DNA from 4 places in the Sodalis glossinidius str. 'morsitans' genome. Region 2 is predicted to be linked to each of the others. Evidence: predicted binding sites of a transcription regulator. Region 2 holds the regulator's gene; each other region holds the start of a gene.
What was found. Region 2 encodes CRP, which controls carbon source genes, mostly activating them, when cyclic AMP is high. Its sites were predicted from a motif close to ATGTGANNNNNNTCACAT; they were not measured.

Region 1 (4,373 bases), 1.5 Mb from region 2:
CCGCTTAAAGCGGCTGCAACGACAGGACTGGTTGGAGGCGGTAAAACTATCGCTGGTCGGCAATCTGATTTATTACACCTGTCTGAGCAGCTCCATACAGCGCACAGGGGCGCCGATTTCCACCATGATCATCGGCACGCTGCCGGTGTTGCTGGCGGTAAGCGCCAATGTCGCCTATGGACGGGACGAGGGTAAATTGCCCTGGGGGCGTTTGTCGCCGGCCTTGTTGTTAATTGCCACCGGTCTGGTGTGCGTGAATGCGGCTGAATTGAGACAAAACGTGCAACCTTTTGATTTGTGGCGTTATTTGAGCGGCATTGCTCTGGCGCTCATCGCCGTGGTGTGCTGGACCTGGTATCCCCTGCGTAACGCGCGCTGGCTGCGTCGCCATGCGTGCCATAAACCCACTACCTGGGCTACGGCGCAGGGGCTTGCCACTCTGCCGCTGGCGGCGGTGGCCTATGGGGTAATTTGCTTGGCAATGGGGTTCACCCATCAGGCGTTCCCCTTGCCATTCGGTCCGCGGCCAATGGTGTTCGTGCCGCTGATGATCGCCATCGGACTGCTGTGTTCCTGGCTGGGTGCCTTTTGCTGGAACGAGGCAAGCCAGCGCTTGCCCACGGTACTGGTGGGGCCGCTTATCGTTTTTGAAACCTTGGCCGGCCTGACCTATACCTTTTTGCTGCGTCAGGCGTGGCCGCCGCTGTTGTCCCTTACCGGCATCGCGTGTCTGATTATCGGCGTCGCCTATGCGGTCAGTATCAAACCAGAGCAGGTGGAAAAAATCGTTTCACTCTAAGCGTCAGGTGGCCGCGGTGGCGACGGCCGCACTCAGGCGCCCTTGGCTTTCTCTTTTCTCGGCCGTAGGGCGCCAGTGTGATCATAATAGCGGCTCGGCCAAATCTCGGCCGCCGGGACGCCGATCACTTCAGCTATCACTCTTTCCCCCTTAGGCCATGGACGATGCAGTGTGTTAGACAGCGTCGTGGAGCTTAAGCCAAAGGCGCGGGACAGGGCGCCCAGGGAAGTACCGCGTTTACGTAATGCAGCTATGATATCAGCCTTGTGCCAGTCTTCCTTCATGCACACATCTCCTGTGGGTTTTGAATCTCCTGCTACAATACTACGTTATTCGTAGTTATAATGACAAGCCGAAACTACGATTATCGTAGCTATGATCACACGACCTTCTTATCTTGATGTCTTTTGCCGCCGGTTAAAACAGGCACGGCAGGCCAAGGGCCTTTCGCAAAAGCAATTGGGTATTGCGGCGGGTATCGATGAGTTCGTTGCCAGTACGCGTATCAATCGTTATGAGAAAGGCGTCCATGAGGCCAATATTCAAATTGCCCAGCATTTGGCAACGGTGCTTGAGGTGCCGCTCGCTTATCTGTATACCGAAGATGATGAGTTAGCGGAGTTGATGCTTATTTTTCTGGCGCTGGCGAAGCCGCGGCGTGGGGAAGTGATGCAATGTGCGCGCCGTCTGCGGGCAAAATGAGGCAATGGCGACAACGTGCGGGTAGGCGCCGGGCCATTAAAATAATCGAAACATAAAAAAAGCTGCCGTGGCAGCTTTTTTTATTTGTCGCAAGGACGGAATTACATTATGGCGCCGGGCGGTACATCTTTGACGGTGTTCAGATAGGACGCCAGAATTTTTTTGATAAAGTTACGAAATTTCATCTTGTTCCTCGACCAGTTCGGTGTGTTGCCAATGTTTAATTCTGATGCGCCTATAATATGATATTCGTCACATTAATGCAATTTTTTGTGATTCAAGTCACATAAAAATTACCCGCCGTTCCCATTACGTCTTCGTTTCGACCTCCTTGGCGCCAACCCGCAACGTCGTGAAAACCTGCGCGCGGTCATACACGGCACCCCTGAATCGTTGCGCTGAGGTTTGCTCTGCGGCTCCTACATTAAACGCTGTTCCCCTGCCAAGCGGGGAAGGAGGCAAGACAACTCAGGATGATGCAGACATGCCGTCAAACGGCAGGGAAGTAATGGGGATTGCATGTATGCTCAAAAGCGTTGGTCATGGCCGCTATTCGCTCAGTAAATGGACCCAGGCCATCGCCTTTTTAACCTGTACCGGCGTGATTTGCTGGTATCCCTACCATTTGTGCCTAAGCGAATGGATGTTCGGCCTGTATTTCGGTGTGGCGGTCGGGGCTAACGTTCTCAACAAAAAAATCTCCATGGATAAGGCGTTGGGCTATAAACGCGCCGATACTGCTGCCGTGGTCACCGAGACCTGCCAGCCGGCGGGAGAAAATCAATGATGGCGATGTTCTCACACCCTGGCATCTTCGCCACGCTGCTGGGGGGAATGATGGGGTTACTGATGGCGGTTTTCGGTTGTGGCAGGGCGCGCGGGCGCGACGCGGCGCAAAAGCGGGCCAACGTGCAGCGCGAGGTGGCTAGGCGGGAAGCGGTGGCGCATATCGTTCAACGGCAGAGTGAGGTTGCCAGAACGTCAGGGGACATCAAGGATGAAATTACTCGTTTGTCTGCTGGTGATGTTGATAAGCGGCTGCGGGAAAAGTGGCGCTATCCCGACGCTGCCGGCGATCGTTGATACCGGCTGCAGTTAGGTGACGCCGCTGTATCTTACCGACAGGGATATCGACCTGTTGGACGCTCGCACCAAGAGAGCTCTGCTGATGCATAATGAAAGCGTCATGAGAAACTGTTGGTTCTCGGGGGATGGACATAGGCCCACTCCGCCAAAGGCGCAGGGGCGCGAATCGCGCTATCGCATCCCCGGCTATGACAGCCTGGTTGATGCCGGTCAAGGAGCTGCCTATTGACCCCGCAGACGGGTGGGCGATTACACGTGGGGAAGGGCAATGCCGGCGTCTTGACCGCCGGTCCGTTCTAACGGGGCATGCCGTTAATTTAGTCCATAATAATGACGCTCGAAGTTGTTGATGGCTGATAGTGTTCCCTGCTGCATGGCGTCAAAGCCGTCCGGATAGACCATTTGATAGCTGGCCGACTGAAGCATCGGCTGGCCACTGATATGCAGCCATAAACGCCGTAGAGGGTTATGGATCACCTGATAGCGCGGCATTACATCGCTGCCCATCCAGCCCTCGGCAAATATCGCCTTTATGGTGTACAGCACGTTATCGTAGGCTGCCACCGGCCGGCACAGTACATTGGCCACCTCCCGTGCCGTACCGCTGCGCGAGCCATAGCAGGCAAGGAGCAATAACGGCTCATTGGGTGAAAATACCTGCTGCTCGATTTCCATGGCAACATTCAGCAGTGGCTGTATGTACTCGCGCGCGATCGTCGCGGCGGAAACCAGTTGACCGCCGGGATCCTGCAATAGCGCGCCTGTCGGCGCGCCATGGGTCTGGAATGCCAGGATGCGCCGGTTGGCGTAGTTGGTGTATAATCCCATCTCCGAGGCGTTGAGGTGGTAAATGGGCCGCGGCGCAAAGCCCGCGCTTTCTACTGTCAACGCCTCTTTGGCCGCGGCCGCTTCGCCGATACCGCTGGCCGCCAGCGCAATGCCTAATGAACACAATGACAATACGCTGGCCGCGTGCGGATGCTGGCGATCCAGCATGCCGGCGGCAATTGCGAGCAGACCGCTGGTCAATTCGGCGGCGGACAAGGTCAGCGCGGCAGCGAAACCTACTGGCCCGGCGGCCATAAACACTGCCTGGGCCAGCAACGTGGCGCCAGCGCCATAGGCATAATTCGCCCAAGCGTTCCAGCTTAAGCGGCCATCGGGATCGTAACGGTTGATCGGGTCGCCGCGGCCGTAAAGATAGCAGTTAATGCCTGAAATTCCGCCCTGTCGCAGCGTATCCAGAGTAGTAAAGCCCTGGAGGTCGGGACGATAAAGCCGATAGCCGTTACCGAAAAAGTAGCCGCCGCTCGGTGCATCAAAGATCTCGCCCTGCCACAGGGCAGATAACCCGGCAAGAGGTTTGTACCGGCATCATCAGCCGGTGCCGTCGGCGCCTGTTCCCCCCAGGCGAGATAGTGGAGAGGAGGCTGGTTGTCGTATTGCAGAAGACTGCCGAGCGGGTTTTTACCGCCGCCAGACCGGCGGCGTGAACATAGCTGACCCGGTCAATGTCCCCCGCCGGTCTGGCGGGGCTGGGGAATAGCATATGCGCCAATCGGTGGTCATGATAAAAACGCAGGGAGGTCGGTCCTTGTCCGCTCTGTCACTGCAGCCGATGACCGTCGAATATCAGCCGGCCTGCGGAATCATAGACCAGCTCAAGACGCCTGGCATCGGCGCCGCCGTACTGGATATGCGTGCGGCGAGTCAGGTGGTCAGGATTGTCGTATTCATAGCGGACGGTTTGTTCGGCGGGACAACAACCGCTTCGTGTCGGTTGCGC
Region 2 (4,373 bases):
CAGCGGCATGGAACGCCAAAAGCCGAAATGGGCGGCCGAGGCGGTAAGCAGCATATTATTTGGACCGGGAGTGATAGCGGCAACCCAGAGAAAACCCAGCATCGATAAAAACAGACCCAGCTCCATATATCCCGCACTATTGCTCCCGGCAATGACGTTTATGAAATTAACAGCGCGGTGCCGATTCGACAAGCGAATTGTCGGTGAATTTTCGTCGCGCCGCCGGCCCGCCAACCACTGGAGAAATACCGATCATGATCATTCCCTGGCAACAGATTGATCCCACCACGCTGTATAATTTGATCGAATCGTTTGTGCTGCGCGAAGGCACGGATTATGGCTTACAGGAAAAAAGCCTGCAGCAAAAGGTCGCGGATGTGTTACGCCAGGTGCAATCCGGCGAAGCGGTGCTGGTGTGGTCGGAACTGCATGAAAGCATTAACATTATGCCGCGCGGCCAATATCGTCCCTATTAGCGGCGCCGCCGGTGCGGTCAACCCCGCTCCCGGCTAACGCACGGCGGAAACGAGCAAGCCTCGCGGTGGCCCTGCGGTGCCAAACGTGATAACGATAACCTGCGCCCGACCGCACGTCATTTGACAGAGGTTATCAACATTATTAGGGTCACCGGCTCCAGCGGCGCCGGTACCACCACCAGCCTGGCTTTTCGCAAAATCTTTCAGCAATTAACTATCCGCGCCGCGGAGCTGGAAGGCGACAGCTTTCACCACTTCACCCGGCCGGAAATGGATCTGGCTATTCGTAAAGCGCGTGATTTAGGCCGGCACGTGAGTTATTTCGGCCCGGATGCGAATAACTTCGACCTACTGGAGAGAACGTTTTACCATTATGGGGAAAGCGGGCGCGGACAAGCGCGTAAATACTTGCATACCTATGGCGAAGCGGTTCCCTATAATCAGGTACTTGGTACCTTTACCCCCTGGCAGCCACTGCCGGAGCCGACCGATGTTCTCTTTTACGAAGGGCTGCACGGCGGCGTCGTGACCGAACAAAATGATGTTGCGCGCCATGTGGATTTGCTGGTGGGCGTGGTGCCGATAGTCAACCTGGAGTGGATCCAAAAATTGGTGCGCGATACTAATGAACGTGGTCATTCACACGAAGCCGTTATGGATTCCGTGGTGCGCTCCATGGAAGATTACATCAATTTTATCACGCCGCAATTTTCCCGTACCCATATCAACTTTCAGCGGGTGCCGACGGTGGACACATCCAATCCCTTTGCAGCTAAAGCGATTCCGTCATTGTACGAAAGTTTTGTCGTCATTCACTTCCGCGACCTGGACGACATCGACTTTCCCTATTTATTGGCCATGCTGCAGGGATGGTTTATTTCCAACATCAACACGCTGGTGGTGCCGGGTGGCAAAATGGGTCTGGCAATGGAATTGATTATGGCGCCGCTGGTCAAACAATTGCTGGAAGGAAAACGAATTCGCTAAAGGGCAACGATGGCGTCCCCGTTGCAGGCGACGCCAATCCCTGTTCTCAGTCGAGATTACGCACCTCGAAGCTGTGCGTAATAGTGGCGGCTTTGCCCAACATCAGCGATACCGAACAGTACTTTTCCGCCGAAAGCGCGACCGCCCGCTCCACGATCTTGTCCGTCAGGTCGCGGCCGGTGACAACGAAATGCAGATTAATATGGGTAAACAGGCGCGGCGCTTCTTCGCGGCGGGTCGACGTCAGTTTGACCTCGCAGTCGCGCACGTCGGCGCGGCCCTTTTGCAGAATCGATACCACGTCAATAGCGCTACAGCCGCCGGCGGACATCAGCAGCATTTCCATCGGGCTGGGGGCCTTTTCGCCGCTGTTGCCATCCATGATAATCTGATGGCCCGAGGCGGATTCGCCGATAAATGACAGCCCTTCCACCCACTTCACTCGCGCTTGCATAGCGTTAACTCCTGATAAAATTCTTTATGAAAGACTACCTTTTTGCCGGCAAACTGGCAATGTAACCGCAGATGCATCATGCTGAAGCGAGACAATACAAGACAGCCTCTCAAAGCTATGCTAAAAACAAGGCAGGATCGAACTCACTGACAGTGAAAGAGCAAGAGAGCGATCGAAACGTCACCAACATTGGACCTGATAAGTTCCCTTTATAGGTTCCGTTTATGAACGGAATGACATCATAATAACACCTTACATTACAGGGAATACGTTGCTCCTGACACAGGACAGCGATGACAAAAGAGGATAACAGCGAATGGTTCTTGGCAAACCGCAAACAGACCCGACTCTCGAATGGTTCCTGTCTCATTGCCATATTCATAAGTATCCATCGAAGAGTACGTTGATTCACCAGGGTGAAAAGGCTGAAACGCTCTACTACATCGTCAAAGGCTCCGTCGCGGTGCTTATCAAGGATGAAGAGGGTAAGGAGATGATCCTTTCCTATCTTAATCAGGGCGATTTTATCGGCGAGCTGGGGTTGTTTGAAGAAGGGCAGGAGCGCAGCGCCTGGGTGCGGGCGAAAACGGCCTGTGAAGTGGCGGAAATCTCCTATAAGAAATTTCGCCAGTTGATCCAGGTGAATCCCGACATCTTGATGCGTCTGTCTTCACAAATGGCCAGCCGCCTTCAGGTAACCTCAGAGAAAGTCGGCAACCTGGCCTTCCTGGATGTGACCGGGCGAATCGCGCAAACATTGCTGAACCTGGCCAAGCAGCCGGACGCCATGACCCATCCGGACGGTATGCAAATCAAAATTACCCGGCAGGAAATCGGCCAGATTGTCGGCTGTTCACGGGAAACGGTCGGCCGTATTTTGAAAATGCTTGAGGATCAGAATCTCATCTCCGCCCACGGAAAAACCATTGTCGTTTACGGTACCCGCTAATCTCTCTCACCACGGGCATGGTCAGGACGGCCACGCCCCTTTAGTTGACTTATGTGGCGCAGACTCATTTATCACCCCGAAGTAAATTATGCCCTGAGGCAAACGATAGTCCTGTGCCTGCCGGTCGCTATCGGCCTAATGTTCAACAGTCTGCAACAGGGGCTGCTGTTCTCTCTGGTGCCCGCCTGCTGTAACATCGCCGGCCTGGATCAGCTCCATAAGCGTTTCTTTAAACGGCTGGCCGTCGGCGGCTCGCTGTTTGCCCTGAGCAGTATATTTATCCAGTTGCTGTTGGCGCACGGCGCCCCGCTGCCGTTTGTCATGTTGGGCCTGGCGCTCCTGTTCGGCGTCAGCGGCGAAATCAGTCCGCTGCATGGCCTCCTGCTGCCGGCATCGCTTATCGCTGCGGTATTTACCCTGGGACTGACCGGCAATGTGCCGCTCTGGCTGCCACCGCTGCTCTATGTGCGGGGACCCCGCCTGGTATGGGCTGTTCAACGCGCTGTGGTTCCGGCTGTGGCAAGAGCAGCCGATGCGCGAAGCGCTCAGTTTGCTGTACCGAGAGCTAGCGGATTATATTGAAGCAAAATACAGCCTGCTGACTCAGCATACCGATCCCGACAGCGCGCTGCCGCCGCTGTTTGCCCGCCAGCAGAAAGTTATCGACCAGATATCGCAAGTGTATCAGCAGTTGCATATGCTCTCCGCTAACCATCTCACCCAGTACAAGAAACTGCTACGCGCCTTCCAGGTTGCGCTGGATTTACAAGAGCATATCGCGGTGAACCTGCACCAGCCGGACGAAGTGCAAAAGCTGGTGCAGCAAAGCCACGCCGAGGCGGGTATTGCGCTATAACGCGCGTGTCGCCGCCGCCCGGCTGCGCGTCTTGGCGGACGATATTCTTTATCATCGCCCGCCTGACCGTTTTTCTGCCGATGCCGGCCTGTCGGCGCTGGAAAAGATCGCCCGCCACCAATCCGGATAATCCGGTAGGCCAGTTCTGCTATTTCCATTTCAGCCGCATCTACCGCCTGTTGCGCTCCCAACGTCCTCTTTATCGTCGTGATGTGATGGCGGATAACCAGCAGCGTTTGCCGTTCTGGCCGGCGCTGAAAATTTATTGTTCCCTTAAATCCATGGCGCTGCGTAATGCCGCCCGCCTAGGCCTTATGCTGGCTGTCGGCAGTAGTCTGGGCCTGGTGTTCAACCTACCGAAACCCTATTGGATCTTGATGACTATCATGTTTGTCAGCCAGAATGGCTATAACGCTACCCGGGTGCGCATTCAGCATCGGGCGCTGGGCACCCTGGCGTGCTTGGTCATCGCCACGGGGACGCTCCAGTTGCAGATGGGCGATGGCGTTATCCTGACCGGCATGCTGCTGGTGACGCTTGCCGGCTATTTGGTGCTGCGTAAAAATTACGGTCTGGCGATGACCGGCATGACGCTAGTGACCGTGTATACCCTGCAACTGCTGTCGTTAAACGGCGCGCATTTCCTGCTGC
Region 3 (4,373 bases), 1.5 Mb from region 2:
TACCGCCTGGCTAAGCAGCCAGGGCGGGGAGAGCAGGCGATAGCCGATGTAGTTAAACAACGTAACAAAAGCGCCCATCAGCAAAAAGCCTTCGATAAACAGAAGCGGCAGGCCCTTGTCACGCCAGTGCAAGTGGAAATTGATTGCCAAGTTGCGGGGTTTCAGCGAGGTCGGCCTGAAATGGCGCGAGGCGGGCAATATACGCCAGAACATCACTGCGGCCAGTAAAGCGCCCAGTCCGATAAAACCCACCGCTATACGCCAGGAAAACAAATCGGTCATGACGCCGCTTAATAACCGGCCGCTCATGCCGCCGATAGAGTTGCCACTAATATAAAGCCCCATGGAAAACGCCACTACGCTCGGGTGTATCTCTTCGCTAAGATAGGTCATCGCCACAGCGGCGACGCCGCTTAGCGACAACCCAATACAGGCTCGCGTCAAGAGAATACCCTGCCAACTAGTTATGAAAGCGCTGCAAATTGTAAAACTGGCAGCCAGTATCAAGGCCACCACCATGACCGATTTACGGCCCACGGCGTCAGACAAGGGGCCGGTAAACAAAAGACCCAGCGCCATCGTGCCGGTGGAGACCGACAGCGAAAGACTACTGGCGGCGGGGGAAACGCCGAAATCCGCCGAGAGCACCGGCAAGATAGGTTGTACGCAATAGAGCAGGGCGAAGGTCGCCAGGCCGGCGGAAAACAGGGCCAGTGTGAGCTGGATAAATTGCGGGGTACCGCGTTTGATGTACAGTGATCGGGACGGTGCAGCAACGGGCTGGGCGATTAGGGTCGCCGGCGCGTCCGGCGCTGACGACGTCGTGCGCGAAAAGGTGTTCACGATAAATCCTTAATGCCAACATCATGCAGGGTTAACAGTAACGGCAGGGGCCGCTAACTAGATGAATCGTTTAATAAGGATAGGAAACGGCGATTTTTTTGTCTAATATATTAACAATAATAATTAATATATTTAAAATATTAATATTGAGTTTAGGCATTTACGTTATTTCATCGCGGTCGCCGAGACGCTACATTTCGGCCGCGCCGCCGAAAAATTGCATATCTCGCAGCCGCCGCTAAGCCAGCAGATCCAGATCCTGGAGCAGCAGGTGGGAGCATTGCTGTTGGAACGCAACAATCGCAATGTCAGGCTGACGCCGGCCGGACGCCAGTTCCTAGAACAGGCGTGGCAAATCATTGCTCAGGTTAATCAGGCAGCGGATCGCGCAGCGAGGGTCCACCGCGGGGAATTGGGCGAGGTCACTATCGGTTTTACCGCCTCGGCGCCTTTTATCAAATCCATTTCGGCCAGCCTATTGGCATTTCGCCAGCAGCATCCCGATGTGCATATCCAGATGGTAGATACCAATACCAAGCAGCAGATTGAACCCTTGCTTACCGGTAAGCTCGACATCGGTATCATGCGCAACACGCCGCTGCCCGAGACGCTGGATTATCAGCTGCTGCTGCGCGAACCGCTCATTGCGGTGGTGCACCAAGATCATCCCCTTGCCAGCGTCGCCGGCGAAAGCATCACGGTACGCCAGCTGGCGGATGAGCCCTTTGTTTTTTTCGACCGCAAGGTCGGTACCGCGCGCTGTATGATGAAATTTTACTGCTGCTCAAACGCTACGATATCGATCCCTATATCACCCAGGAAGTTGGCGAAGCCATGACTATCGTCGGTCTGGTCGCGGCCAGGCTGGGCGTATCGATACTGCCGGCGTCGTTTCTGCGTATCAAGATTGACAGTGTGCGTTATCTAGCGCTGCAGGAGCCCGACGCCAAAACCGAAGTCTGGTTGGTCACCAACCGACAGCGCGCCCTGTCGGCGTCGGCGCAGCGTATGATAGGACTCATGCTGCAGCGGCAGTAGTTTTCCGTACCGGACGCCGCAAAGCAGGGGGGCGCCAGCGCCAAGGATAAATATGTGCAGCAAATCACATTTCCAATCAAATAGTTGACGGCTAAACGTAAAAGTTTCACCATAACCCTAATCTTTTTATTTTATAGCGTGAAAAATAGCGGGAGCGGGTCAGTGATTGGCATTGGTCAACCCGGGCATATTGATCAAATTAAACAGGCGAATGTGGGAGCGGTGTACCGTCTGATTGATACGTATGGTCCAGTCTCCCGTATCACGCTGTCCAAATACGCGCGTTTAGCACCCGCAAGTATCACTAAAATCGTGCGTGAGCTGATGGAAGCGCACCTGGTGGGGGAAACGGAATACCAGGAAAACGGCTTGCGTGGAAGGCCGGCGATTGGCGTGGTGGTGGAGACGCAAGCCTGGCATTTTTTGTCGTTACATATCAGCCACGGCAGCCTCTCGCTGTCACTGCGTGAATTGTCCAGTAAACTGGTGGTGGAAGACACCGTTCCGTTGCCGTCGCAAGCACCCTTGCCGTTACTGACCCGTCTCATTGCCGAAGTGGATGCCTTCTTCAACCGCCATCAGTGTCAGTTGGAGCGATTGACGGCAATCGCCGTGACGGTGCCCGGTATTATCGACGCGCAGGCCGGCGTCATCCACCGTATGCCCTGGTATGAGGTGTGTGATATGCCGTTGGGTGATGTTCTCAGCAGCCACATCGGCGTACCGGTATATCTGCAGCATGATATTTGCGCCTGGACCATGGCCGAAGCGCTCTACGGCGCGGCGCAGGGATGCAACGACATCATACAAATCGTTATTGATCATAATGTCGGCGCCGGCGTGATAATCGGCGGCCGTTTGCTGCACGGCGGCAGCCAAACGTTGGTGGAAATCGGTCATACGCAGATCGATCCCGATGGCAGGCGATGTTATTGCGGTAATCGCGGCTGCCTTGAAACCGTCGCCGGCATGGAAAGCATCTTTGAACACACCCGCCAGCGGCTGAAGCGCCAGCCGGACTCGCCGCTCAACGGTGTCAGCTTAAGAGTGGACCGCTTGTGCAGCGCAGCGCTGGCCGGTGACCGCGTGGCGCAGGATGTCATCACCGGCGTCGGGCTTAACGTGGGGCGTATTCTGGCGATGATGGTAAATGTATTTAATCCGGAAAAAATTTTGGTGGGATCGCCGCTTAACGTTGCGGCGTCAATCCTCTATCCAGTCATCCAGCGTTGCATCCAGCAACAATCGCTGCCGGATTACAGCCGGCGGATACAAATTCAGGCAACCCGTTTTAGCAATCATGGCACCATGCCCGGCGCGGCGCTGGTGAAAGATGCACTTTACGATGGTTCACTTTTGCTAAAGCTGATGCAGGGGTAAAACCGCCAAAATATTGAGCTAACGCAAGCCACACCTCGCCGCAATGACGTACATTCCTCTCTGATCCTCCCGCGAAATTTTATCAAGTCTAATGGATTACGACAGTCTGGAGTTGCCATGTTGAAACATATGTTTGTCACCGGTACGGATACCGCCGTGGGTAAGACTGTTGTCGCGCGCGCACTATTGCAGCATTTGGCGGCGAGCCATTTCACGACAGTCGGTTATAAACCGATTGCCGAAAGCAACCTGATGACCGCCGAGGGGCTGCGCAACCACGATGCGCTCGTGTTGCAGACGTCGTCCTCGTTGGAACGGCCTTACAGTGATGTCAATCTGCTGCTGCTCCCCGAGGCCGCCGCCGGCTGTTTCACCGGCGCTGCGGTGGATTATGAGGCCATGAGCCGCGGACTACGGCATCTCTCTGCGCTGGCGGATATGGTTGTGGTGGACGGCAATTGCGGTTGGCGCGCGATTATGAACGATTATCGGCCTTACTCTGAGTGGATCATTCGCGAGCGTTTACCCGTGGTGCTGGTGATCGGCATCAAGCTTGGCTGTATCAGCCATGCGAAGCTGACCGCTGAGGCTATCCTCAACGACGGTCTGCCGCTGTTGGGCTGGGTCGCTAACCGCATCAATCCCAGATTGGCGCACTACGCCGAAGTTCTGAGCGTGCTAAATCACATCATACCGGCGCCGCAGTTGGGTGAGTTGCCTTATTTGCCGCGTGCAGAGCAGCGGGATTTGGCTAAATTTACCGACTTAACGCCGCTGAACGTCGCGGCGCCAACGCGACGCGGCGGAATACTTATTGCCTGTATGTTAACCATGTTTATGGCGGCGGTAGAAGTCACCATCGTCGCCACCGCCATGCCGGATATCATCGCCAGTCTGGGCGGCTTTCCTCTGCTGAGCTGGGTGTTCTCGATTTACCTGTTGTTGCAGGCCATCAGCATCCCGATTTACGGCCGCCCACCGGTGTTTTTCGTCGGCATCGGGCTGTTTCTCACCGGCTCCATTTTATGCGGCTTTGCCACCCATATGCCGGGACTGATTTTGTTTCGCGCGCTGCAGGGTCTGGGGGCGGGGGCTATTGTGCCGCTCGCTAC
Region 4 (4,373 bases), 1.3 Mb from region 2:
CCCTCGCGGCCGTTGACCGCCACATCGACGACATAACCAGACTCGGTTAAACCGCTGCGCATGTACTCCCGTGCTTTAGGTTCATCATCAATGACCAATATTTTCATCATTTACTCCGTCGCATCAGGAGAGGGTGCGCAGCGGCCTACTCAATCAATGCCGCAACCTCTTTAGGATGGGATTCATACACCGAATGGCTGTCGCCGGCAACTTCTACCATATGGCTCTTGGCGCGCTGAGCGTACATCCGTTCAAAGTCGGGATTAATGATTTTGTCCGCTTTCGCAACCATGTACCAGCTGGGTTTGGTTTTCCAGGCTGGATTATCGATGGTGGTGGAGAAAATGGCCTCTGCGATCGGCATCTGCGCCTGTGCTTCAAACATGGCCTGTTTGGCGGGCAGGTCAGCCGCGAAATCGCCGGGGTAATTTGCCGGCGCCAGCATCATATATCCGTCAGGCGTTTTCACAGGGTGCGCGCTGTTGGGGTATTTTTTGCCATTGCCGCCGCTGGATTCGCCGACGTCGAGCGCGTGGGCGGCGATATAGACCAAACCGGCGACATGTGAATCATTGCCCGCTTCGCTAATAATCGTGCTGCCGTAGCTGTGGCCGATCAGAATCACCGGGCCGTCTTGCTGAGCCAGGACGCGTTGGGTGGCGGCGACATCTTCTTTGAACGAGGTCAGCGGTTCCTGAACCAGAGTCACTTTATAACCATCTTGCGTTAGAATGTCATAGACCGGACGCCAGCCCGCGCCGCCGACAAAGGCGCCGTGCACCAGAACGATGTTTTTTTACGTTTTCGGCCTGTGCTGCGGTGCTGACGCCCGCCATCAGACAGACGCTGGAGAGGGCGATAATTTTAATGGATTGACCGAGGGTCAGTTTCATAACATGTTCCTCTAGTTGGTAAGTATAGGTGTTCATTTCATAGAAGAGTGTAGGCTGGTGAAACTGACCGCGGCATGAGCGAGTTATGACAAAAGTATGACGTTGCCGGCGACGGCTAAAAGCCAGGGCAAGATAGCGGCCGGCGTCAGAGGAGACATGTCTCCTCTGACACCTGACGCGCCACAAGCGCTAAGGTGCCTGCTGCCCGGGGCCTCGCGCGGGCGTCATCATGCCTGCTGTCTGGGGCCTCACGCAGGGCGTCAGTATGCCGATGCAGCTTGAAAGTGCTTCGCGCAGGTATCGACCTTTCGCGGTGGCCGGCATGGCGCTCCGCCAACCGCCAACTCAGCATGCCAAGCCCTCCGGTAACGCCCGCCGGCGGCAGCGATGGTAACCTGCCTCACCCGAGGTTGATAAGGCGGAATACGTCGCGGTAGCGGCGAAATGCCCATATACACAGCGCCAGACCCAGCAAGGCAATCAGCGCGCCCACCAGGCCGATATCATCGATGGTGAAGAACAAGCTGACCTGATTCCCCAGTAATGCGCCGGCACCGATACCCAGATTGAAAATGCCGGAAAACAGGGCCATAGCGACATCAGTGGCATCCTGCGCCATGCCGAGGACTTTCACCTGAAGACTCAGGGCGAGGGCGGTCATGGCCATGCTCCAGATAACGCACAACAACGCGATAGCGAGATTATGCGGCGCCAGCGGCAGCAGTAACAGCAGGCAAATCATCAGACAGAAAATAACGCCCATCAATAGCGCGGTAGGGTGACGGTTGCCCAGGAATGAAAATACCAGGCTGCCGAGGATACCGGCGGCGCCGAACAGCAAAAGCAACATGGTGGTGAAGTTTTCGCCGGCGGAGGCCACGCGCTGCATGAAAGGTTCAATATAGCTGTAGGCGGTATAGTGGGCCGTTACCACCACTACAGTGATACCGTAAATGCTCACCAGCGCAGGGCGGCGAAACAGTGCCGGCACGCTGCTCAGGGAGCTTGAATGATTACTGGGCAAACGCGGCAGCAGACGCCACAGAAGCAGCATAATCGCCAGCGCGGTGATGCCGATAATGCCAAAGGTCATACGCCAGCCCAAATATTGGCCTATGAGTCTCCCCAGCGGCAGCCCCAGCACCATCGCCAGCACGGTGCCGGTGGTCAAAAGACTGAGTGATTGCTCTGATTTTCCTTTCGGGCCGACGCGAATAGCCAGCGAGGCGGTTATTGACCAAAACACCGCATGTGCCAGCGCTACTCCGATGCGTGAACACATCAACACCCAGAAATTCCAGGCGAAGGCGGTGAGCACATGGCTGGCGATGAACAGCGCGAACGTGCCCATCAGCAGGTTGCGTCGCTCCATCTGGCTTGACAACAGCATCAGCGGAAGCGACATCAGTGCTACCCCCCAAGCGTAAACGGTGATGATCAATCCCACCTGGGCCGGCGTCATGGCAAAACTGTCGGCGATATCGCTTAGAAGCCCGACGGGGACAAATTCGGTGGTATTAAAGATAAAGGCCGCCAGCGCCAGGCATAGCACCCGCAGCCAGGCTCTTGAGCGACTGGTACGAGGCGTAAACGGCGGGCGGGCCCGAGATTGGCGGGAAGAACGTGTCGTTTGCATTGAGATGGCAGCCAACAAAAAAGAAATTAGCGGAAAGCACCGGGTGGAGCATCGTCGTGGCAGCGGGGGCCTGCGACGCCCAGGCTGCATGATAACAGTTTACTCTTGTTATGTGATCTGTGCCGCGTTTTTTTGCGGTTTCAACGTGCTGAACTTAGTGCCGCGTTTTTTGCCTGGTGTTGAAGGAAAGGCGTCAATGTATGCTTTGCGACGCATGCGAAAGGGGATACGCCGCCCGCAAAGCCCAAAGCCCAAAGCCCAAAGCCCAAAGCCCAAAGCCCAAAGCCCAAAGCCCAAAGCCCAAAGCCCAAAGCCCAAAGCCCAAAGCCCAAAGCCCAAAGCCCAAAGCCCAAAGCCCCGTGCTGGGTGTTTCGTATTCTGTGCGTGGAGCTGCAGGTGTAAGGATGCGCCGATCGGCGACCCGCGGCGAGGGTTTGGCGGATAAGCGTCGAAACAGGCGCGCCGCTTATGCCAACACCAGTCGTTTAATCTCCTGCAGCGTAGAGATGCCCTCCATCGGCCCCTTGCGGGATACCGCCAGCGCGCCGCTGGCGTTGGCATAGGTCAGCGCCTCGCTGACCGGATAGCCGGCCAGCAGCAGGCTGACAAAAGTTGCGCCGAAACAGTCACCGGCGCCCGTGGGGTCTACCAGCGGGGTCTGGTAACCCGCGACATGCTGCTCCTGCAGTCCGCCCTGCCGCCACTGGTAATGGCTGGCGCCGTTGCCGCCCCGTTTGATGGTGACATGCTGCACGCCTCCCGCCAGCAGGTCGGCAACGATTGCCGCCTCCGACTGATTGCGGCCGTGGGCGAAATCAGTCATTTCCCTTTCGCTTGCAAAAAGATATCAGTGTATTTCAGAATGTAGTCGAAGGTCTAGCGCATCTCGGGGATATTCATCATCTCCTTGCAGATGTTGGGATCGAAGGAAACGGTTCCCTGATTGGCTTTGACTATCTGAATCACCTTGCGCATGGCGTCAATGATACGTAACGAAAACAGCGATGACCCCATAATATGAAAGTGCTGGCAGCGCTCAAGCAGGGCGGGCTGAATATGGTCTGGGGAGAGGAAACCGCAAGCGCTGCTGGGAATATTGAAGATAAAATCCTGCTCAAGGGGAGTGCGATAGCTGACGAAGGCGGTGCCGGTGGGCGCTTTGTCTACCCGGGTGATGCCTTCGGTTGCTACGCCCTCCTGGCGCAGCCGCTCGATATTAAGTTCGCCGAAATTGTCGTTGCCGACGCAGCCGAATAACAGGGAGCTGAAGCCCAAACGGGCGACCTGCGCGGCGAAGATGGCGGGCGCGCCGCTGGGATAGGGGCCGAGGAACTCCCCGGGCCGGGTGAAGCCCTGGTTATAGTTTTTACAGAGAAATTCCATCAGTAACTCACCCATGGTGCAGATGCTCACAGACATAGCGTCCCCTTAATCCCCAGTAGAATCCCGATTAGTCCAGGTAAAGCACTCGTTATTGCTGTAGCGGATGATGAAATCCGACTCGAACAATTGCTGTTGATAAAATCCGTTTACTGCTCCACATGTCACCAAATTGTCAAGCTGAGTCAATTGCCCGGCCGGCGCGTGATTACCCTCGGGCGGCGGATAACAGGTGACCAGCAGCGTTTTCAGCTGCGCCTTGTCGAGCACCCGTTGGTAATGGGGTGCCAACTGCGGCAGCTCGCCGCCGAGCGCGCCGGTAGCATCCAGCGATGTGGCCTGCAAAATACAGTGGGAGAGCGTGTAATGTTGTACGACTCTGTCCAGCGTTGTGCCCACCAGAACATGGCGGTTGCGGATCATTTCACTACCCGCCAGGATCACTTCGCCATCGATAAACTCAT

Region 1: a site for CRP is predicted at 1,742-1,759, ahead of azuC (stress response protein AzuC). Genes of this name have one in related genera too.
Region 3: a site for CRP is predicted at 1,934-1,951, ahead of mlc (sugar metabolism global transcriptional regulator Mlc). Genes of this name have one in related genera too.
Region 4: a site for CRP is predicted at 2,640-2,657, ahead of SGP1_RS13735 (sugar transporter). Genes of this name have one in related genera too.

What each region holds. Positions count from the first base shown of each region.
Region 1 covers NC_007712.1:1,298,284-1,302,656, forward strand. Annotated here, with positions in the region: gene SGP1_RS06655 (DMT family transporter) at 1-799, shown strand, start outside; gene SGP1_RS06660 (helix-turn-helix domain-containing protein) at 832-1,083, opposite strand; gene SGP1_RS06665 (helix-turn-helix domain-containing protein) at 1,175-1,501, shown strand; gene azuC (stress response protein AzuC) at 1,603-1,686, opposite strand; gene SGP1_RS06670 (hypothetical protein) at 2,025-2,288, shown strand; gene SGP1_RS29270 (hypothetical protein) at 2,285-2,584, shown strand; gene SGP1_RS31135 (hypothetical protein) at 2,601-2,816, shown strand; gene SGP1_RS06680 (hypothetical protein) at 2,900-3,670, opposite strand; partial or broken gene SGP1_RS36195 (hypothetical protein) at 3,803-3,928, opposite strand; gene SGP1_RS06685 (hypothetical protein) at 4,194-4,373, opposite strand, start outside.
Region 2 covers NC_007712.1:3,948,668-3,953,040, forward strand. Annotated here, with positions in the region: partial or broken gene SGP1_RS20945 (LysE family translocator) at 1-126, opposite strand, end outside; gene SGP1_RS20950 (YheU family protein) at 255-476, shown strand; gene SGP1_RS20955 (phosphoribulokinase) at 597-1,463, shown strand; gene SGP1_RS20960 (OsmC family protein) at 1,510-1,917, opposite strand; gene crp (cAMP-activated global transcriptional regulator CRP) at 2,234-2,866, shown strand; gene SGP1_RS36870 (FUSC family membrane protein) at 2,918-3,448, shown strand; gene SGP1_RS36875 (FUSC family membrane protein) at 3,399-3,722, shown strand; gene SGP1_RS36880 (FUSC family protein) at 4,109-4,373, shown strand, end outside.
Region 3 covers NC_007712.1:2,450,920-2,455,292, forward strand. Annotated here, with positions in the region: gene SGP1_RS12975 (MFS transporter) at 1-789, opposite strand, end outside; partial or broken gene SGP1_RS12980 (LysR family transcriptional regulator) at 983-1,881, shown strand; gene mlc (sugar metabolism global transcriptional regulator Mlc) at 2,044-3,261, shown strand; partial or broken gene bioD (dethiobiotin synthase) at 3,379-4,041, shown strand; partial or broken gene SGP1_RS33565 (MFS transporter) at 4,084-4,373, shown strand, end outside.
Region 4 covers NC_007712.1:2,602,689-2,607,061, reverse strand. Annotated here, with positions in the region: partial or broken gene SGP1_RS13745 (heavy metal response regulator transcription factor) at 1-107, opposite strand, end outside; gene SGP1_RS13740 (alpha/beta hydrolase) at 146-781, opposite strand; gene SGP1_RS35715 (hypothetical protein) at 735-893, opposite strand; gene SGP1_RS13735 (sugar transporter) at 1,294-2,529, opposite strand; partial or broken gene SGP1_RS13730 (sugar kinase) at 2,996-3,948, opposite strand; gene SGP1_RS13725 (DeoR family transcriptional regulator) at 3,958-4,373, opposite strand, start outside.